One region of the Vibrio cortegadensis genome, then DNA from elsewhere that is predicted to be linked to it. Evidence: riboswitches for the same ligand, from Rfam matches in the RefSeq annotation. Region 1 holds a riboswitch; the other holds the start of a gene.

Region 1 (3,426 bases):
TCGCGAACGAGTAATAGATCAATTGGCATATTTTCGGAGTGAACAACTAAACGTTCACCCATTATGCTGAATTTAACACCGCACTTTTTAAGTAGGTCTTGGCACTCTTTACTTAAGCGGCCTTTTTTTTGAATTGCGATTCTTAGTCGTTGTGATTGCATTGCTTTATCCCTGTGCAAATTATTGAATATTTATTAAGTCGTTATAAAAATAATGAATTCTGTAAGCATAAAAAAACCCTCGGAAGTTTCTCTCCCGAGGGTTTAAATCTAAATACTTTGACTTAACCTCCGGGAGTTTTCCTGCCTCCCGGGTATGCGCGTATCTCCCGAAAGACTAAACTGGGTGATGATGGTGATGAATGTTCATTACGAATTTGCGCATAGTTATTTACTCTTGTTGGCTTACTGTCTTGTCATTCACACTAACTAAGCTAGTGATGATTTTCAACAACTAATTTAAAAAAATTTAACTGGCTAACCATTTATTTGTTACGCGCACAAAAAAAGGAAGACGAATCTTCCTTTTTTATCACAGATAATCAATGAATTAAGCTTTCTGAGCATTCGCCATTTTTGATTTTGATAGCGCGGCTAATACACAACAAACGACCACAAAAGCCACCGATGCTGCAACAAAAGAAAGCGCAACAGATGATGTGAAACCTAGCACGATGAAGCCAACACAAGAGACTAACGCAACAGAAACGGCATAAGGCAATTGAGTCGCAACGTGATCGATATGATTACAACGAGCACCAGTAGATGACAATATCGTTGTATCGGAAATTGGAGAGCAATGGTCACCAAATACTGAACCAGCCAGTACAGCACCGAGCATTGGTAGCATTAATGCAATATCCGTTGCGGCGGCCATATCACCTGCAATCGGTAACATGATGCCGAATGTTCCCCACGATGTACCTGTTGAGAATGCCATTACACCAGCAAGCAAGAACAGAATTACAGGTAGCCAATGCGTGCCGATATTGCCTTGTGCAAGCGATGATAAGTAAGTACCCGTTTTCATATCACCGATGACAGAACCAATTGTCCATGCAAAAACAAGAATCAGAATGGCTCCGAACATTGAACGAGCGCCAATCCACATAGTGCGCACGATTTCAATCGCTGGCAGTTTTTGACGCACAACCGTCACTATAGCCAACACTAGACCAACACTGCCGCCATAGATAAGTGCTTTACCTACATCGGTATTTTCAAAAGCACCTAAGACGTTAAATGCAATTCCGTCCGCAGCCAGTGCTTGGCCACCGGTATAAAGCATTGCCGCCACAGTGGCTGCAATAAGAGCCAGAATAGGTAGCACTAGATCCAATACAGAACCGTTGCTGCTCTCTTTTATATCCAACTCTTCATTAAGATCATGCGCATCTTGGCTATCATTATCTTCATCAAAACCGCGACCTTGAGAAGCGTTAATCTCATGCTCTCGCATTTTGCCCACATCAAGTCCAAACCAAGCAACAGCGAATACCATCAACAGAGCAAATACCGCATAAAAGTTCATTGGAATAAGGCGGACATATGCGCCCAATGCAGAATACTCAGTCACACCATGAGTCACTAGGATGCCACCAATGATTGTCATGATATATGCGCCCCAGCTAGAAGCAGGCATAATCACACACATCGGTGCTGCTGTAGAGTCAAGGATGTACGCCAGTTTTGCGCGAGAAACGTAAAAACGATCCGTCACTGGACGAGAAATCGCACCTACAGCTAAACTGTTAAAGTAGTCATCGACAAAAATAAACACGCCAAGAAATGCAGCAAGCAGTTTTGAACCACGTTTACTTTTAACTCTTGATTGTGCCCATTCAGCGAACGCACGAGTACCACCAGAAAGCGTAAGCAGAGCTGTCATCATGCCTAATAGTAGTAAGAAACCAACAATACTCATGTTCCAAGAGTTGATGCCACCATCTTCAATAAATACACCAGACACTTTCGTTCCGACGTAACTGACTGCGCTACCTACTGAATAATCAGCAAGCAAAATAGCGCCCATGGCGATACCGACACCTAAAGAGACTAAAACTCGACGAGTAATAATAGCAAGACTCAATGCCACGATTGCGGGCAAGAGAGAGAGAGGAGATGTTGCAAAATCGATTAAATTCATGATCTTCAAAAACCAGTTATTTTGGTTAGAGATCTACTGCAGATAAGTGACGATTCACTATTAAATCGGACTTATATGTAACTTAACGGAAGGACAGCAATTGCCTAACCCAACCCTACAGTAGCGCTCCATAGTTTAAAAAATAAGACTATGGCAGTGTTGTCCCTATTTGATGACAACCCCAGCAAGCCGTTTTAATTTACAGACTTACTTCGGCAACTAGACCTTTCACTGTTATTCATTGGCATCACCCCAATAACAGATACTGATTGTAATTGCACCTCTACGGCAAGAATACAATTTGACTATTGCGTGAATAAAAAAGCAACAAAAAAACTGCATACCTGCATCAGGTAAAACTCATTGTACTTATCTATAGCACCATTGCAACACATCATTCCATGGTTAAAAACATATGTGACATACCATATTCAATACAAATAAGTATGCAGTTGCACAGCACTATGTGTCAAAAGTCACATCTTTTTGACCTACGCTGCCAAATGTATTTTCTTTATTGCATTTATAAATCAAATATCAATTACTTTATTTAACGTCAATATGAAATTAGTCTATTGTTCAAACTATCTATTTTTCTAATAATTCCTAAATTTTAATCATATAAACAATTTAAATAATAATTAATATTGTCTTATTAGCTGATGATGTTTATTATTGTTTAAACCCCCTTATTTAATCGAACAGGAAAAGTCATGTTGGAACTAACTAAAACACTACTTAATATTCGTAGTCTTCGTGCATTTTCACGTGAACTAACACTTGAGCAATTAGAAGAAGCACTAGAAAAACTTACAATTGTGGTTCAAGAGCGTCAAGAATCTGAAGCGGAAGAGCGTGAAGCACGCGAAGAGCGTGAAGCTAAATTAGCTGAATATGCACAGATGATTGCAAAAGACGGTATTGATGTTGAAGATTTAATTGCCGCTCTTTCTGGCGAAACTAAATCTACAACTAAGAAAAAACGTGCACCACGCCCTGCTAAATATAAATATGTAGATGGTAACGGTGACGAAAAAACTTGGACTGGTCAAGGTCGCACACCTTCAGCAATCCAAGATCAATTAGATGCTGGTAAATCTTTAGAAGATTTCGCTATTTAATTGAATTAATATATTCAAAAAAAAAGGCTTCCAATTGGAAGCCTTTTTATTTATCTACGATAATAGGAATTAACGTTCCCAGTACGCTTCTTCTAAACTATCTTCTCTTTCAGGCAAGCCGCGAGAAAGTCTTGGTGAGTGCTGAACCAATACTTCATAG
Region 2 (3,426 bases), 1.4 Mb from region 1:
CTCTTGATGGAGTTTTTGAATGGCGCTTTTGGCAACCGACTCGTGGAGTAAGAAGCATAGATTATGCGGGCTGGCACCGTAACAAATCATGCGTAAATTAAAATCTTCCAGCGTGCTGAATACCTGTTTCGCGTATCCTTTACTTTCACTCATGTTATTACCAATAAGAGCAACAAGGCAGAGGTTGTGCTCGACATCGACGGTGCACAGTGCTTCAAGTTCTTGTTTTACAATGCTTGGTAATTGAGGTGCTCCGCCTGCGGTATCTGTTTGATCAAGAGTGAGAGAGACACTTACTTCAGATGTGGTGATTAAATCAACAGAGATTTTATGCTTAGCTAGAATCTGGAAAACATCGGCCAAAAAGCCGTAAGCATGAAACATGTTTGGGCTGCGCAGTGTCACCATGGTTTGATTGCAGCGTAACGCGAGAGCCCTAAAAAGAGGTGCGCTGGCGACCTCTTGACGAATCCATGTCCCTCCTTTCTCTGGTTCTTTTGAGGATCCAACAAAAACGGGGATCTGGTGTCGCAATGCAGGTAATAAAGTTGAAGGGTGGAGGATCTTGGCCCCAAAATTGGCCATTTCAGAGGCTTCACTAAAACTAATTTCTGGAATTGGGGAGGCTTTTTGCGCAATACGAGGATCTGTAGTGTAGATACCTGGGACATCTGTCCAAATTTCTAAACCTGATGCTGAAACTGCTTCAGCAATAAGTGCGGCACTATAATCACTGCCTCCTCTTCCAAGTGTAGTAGTTTGGCCGTTTGAATCAGATCCAATGAAGCCTTGAGTGACAACAACATGTTCTTGGCAAAGAGGAGAGAGCTTCTTACTTGCAAGTGAGGAAATGATGTCTAATTGAGGTTCTGCTTTTCCAAACGCACTATCAGTTTTTAGTATTTCGCGAATATCAAACCTTACCGCATGAATTCCACGCTCTCGCATTAGTTGAGTCAAAATGTGCGTCGACATTAACTCGCCACAAGCAACAAGATTATCGGTGAGTCTCGCGGAGGGCTGAGATGCCGATTCTTCAGCCAAACTTGCAACATCACTCAATATGACATCGATTGATTGTTTAATAGACTGAGCATCAGTCAATTGCTCAAGTATTGCTTGGTGAATCTTATCAATCTTATTAATCAACTCTTGGCGACGTGTTGATTCGGTAACGCCATTCGCTAATTCAACTAATAGATTAGTCACGCCAGAACACGCACTGCTGACGATGAGTTTAGTGTTTGGGTTGTTTTCTACAACTGCAGCACAACGGCTCATTGCTTCAAAGTTAGCGACACTTGTCCCGCCAAATTTTGCAACGTTAAAGGAACCAGCTACATTCAATGTGCTCACGATATATCTCCCACGACTTCCTGATAAATAATTACGGATTGGTAATCCAACATCCAATGTTTGAAGAGAGAATTGAGCAGAGGCAATAATAGAATAGAACACCTCAGAAGCTCCTCATCAGATAGAACTGATGACAGTCGAAGGGATTCAGCCCGTTCAACCGACAACTCAAAGCCACAACTTTGAATTACCTCGGCATTGCTCCCCATGAATGGTTTGTATTGGAGTTGAGGCTCCACAAAACATCTGCCTGGGCAATGCTCCTCTTCTGCTAGATAGCTTAGACATTGAACGTTTTTAGGGAAGAAAAGTCAATTACTATGCATAAAATAAATTTAACATTTTTGTGACACTGGTTTGACCTCATACTTGAGTCGAATTGTTGTTCGCTGAAAATTCGATTAACCTATTCACTCATATAGCCATTCGCAAGGAGCGTTTATGCCAATTCAAAGTTTTTTTCCACCACATCGAACATTGATGGGGCCGGGACCATCGGATATCTCACCGCAGGTCTTACAAGCGCTTAGTCGTCCAACTGTTGGTCATCTTGACCCACTTTTTATTCAAATGATGGATGAACTTAAACAACTACTAAAGTATGCATTTCAGACTGAAAATGAGTTCACTATTGCTGTTTCAGCTCCAGGCAGTGCGGGCATGGAAGCTTGCTTTGTTAACCTCATTGAGCCAGGCGATAAAGTGATTGTTTGCCGCAATGGAGTGTTTGGCGAACGAATGCGTGAAAATGTGATCCGTTGTGGTGGTGAAGTAGTCCTAGTGGACGATGAATGGGGTAAACCCGTCTCCATTGGTAAAGTTGAGCAGGCATTAGTTGAAAACCCGGATACGAAGATCCTCGCTTTTGTCCATGCAGAAACGTCCACAGGAGCATTGAGTAATGCTCAAGCGTTAGGTAAGTTAGCAAAAGATTACGGTGCTTTAACGATTGTCGATGCTGTTACCTCTTTAGGTGGCGTGCCTTTGCTGGTGGATGAATGGCAGTTAGACGCGGTTTATTCAGGAAGCCAAAAGTGTCTGTCTTGTGTTCCTGGTCTATCCCCTCTGACTTTCTCTGCTAAAGCCATTGAAAAAATTGAATCGAGATCAACGCCGATTCAGAGTTGGTTTCTTGATCAAAGTTTAGTGTTGGGCTATTGGAGCGGAGAAGGAAAACGTAGCTATCACCACACGGCACCTGTCAACAGTTTGTATGCACTACATGAAGCGTTAGTGTTACTCCAAAATGAAGGGCTTGAACAGGCTTGGAAGCGTCATAAACAGATGCATGAAAAACTGAAAAGTGGCCTTGAGCGACTGGGTTTCACCTTTGTGGTTGATGAAGCGAGCAGATTACCTCAGCTTAATGCCGTGTTTATCCCTGAAGGTATTGATGAAGCGGCGGTTCGAGGGCATTTATTGAATGAGTATAACCTTGAGATTGGTGCTGGCCTTGGCGCTTTGGCGGGTAAAGCTTGGCGAATTGGTTTGATGGGTTATGCAGCACGCAATGAAAATGTGTCGTTATGCTTACGAGCGTTAGAAGAGTCGCTGACTTAAGCTGTATTGAGTTAGTGCGATTTAAAATGGCGAGCTATTAACTCGCCATTTTTGTGTCTATTGTTTCGCTGCAGGAGATTGAGAGACGGCTGACGATGGCGGAGTGTATTGAACCTTCGAGAAGTCTTTATTTGGAAACAAGAAACGAGCTTCGGCCCTGACTTGCTCAGCTCTACTTGGGTCGCTAAGCCCCTGATAAGCCAAAATAAGATTGCTGTAGAAAGCTGGACGCGGCTTGGTTTTAATAATATCTAAAGACCAAGATACATATGGTTTTATCAAAGCTGAATCTTCTGTGTATAACCCAATATTGAGATAAGTGCTGTAAACATCCCAATCAAAACGGTCCTTCCAAACTACGGGGTTTGTGACTTGCTTTAAAATATCAGGATCTTTGGGAGCTGAACGTTCAAATTGAGTCAGTATGTAGTTAGTGTGCAAAGCACTGAGCATATAAAAACTGGTCAGAATTGGGATAACCAAGCTCAAGACTCTGAATAATGTTTTACT

What was found. A riboswitch is a leader RNA that binds a small molecule or an ion and turns the genes downstream of it on or off. The one in region 1 is predicted to bind lysine.
Region 2: another riboswitch for lysine. It lies ahead of lysC (lysine-sensitive aspartokinase 3); the one in region 1 lies ahead of OCV39_RS04825 (Na+/H+ antiporter NhaC family protein).

Annotation. Positions count from the first base shown of each region.
Region 1 is NZ_AP025472.1:1,046,536-1,049,961, reverse strand. It holds gene hisG (ATP phosphoribosyltransferase) at 1-161, opposite strand, end outside; His leader region at 229-361, opposite strand; gene OCV39_RS04825 (Na+/H+ antiporter NhaC family protein) at 550-2,145, opposite strand; lysine riboswitch at 2,259-2,439, opposite strand; gene OCV39_RS04820 (H-NS family histone-like protein) at 2,859-3,266, shown strand; gene OCV39_RS04815 (inosine/guanosine kinase) at 3,336-3,426, opposite strand, start outside.
Region 2 is NZ_AP025472.1:2,768,192-2,771,617, reverse strand. It holds gene lysC (lysine-sensitive aspartokinase 3) at 1-1,356, opposite strand, end outside; lysine riboswitch at 1,456-1,632, opposite strand; gene OCV39_RS12870 (pyridoxal-phosphate-dependent aminotransferase family protein) at 1,798-2,916, shown strand; gene OCV39_RS12865 (PglL family O-oligosaccharyltransferase) at 2,974-3,426, opposite strand, start outside.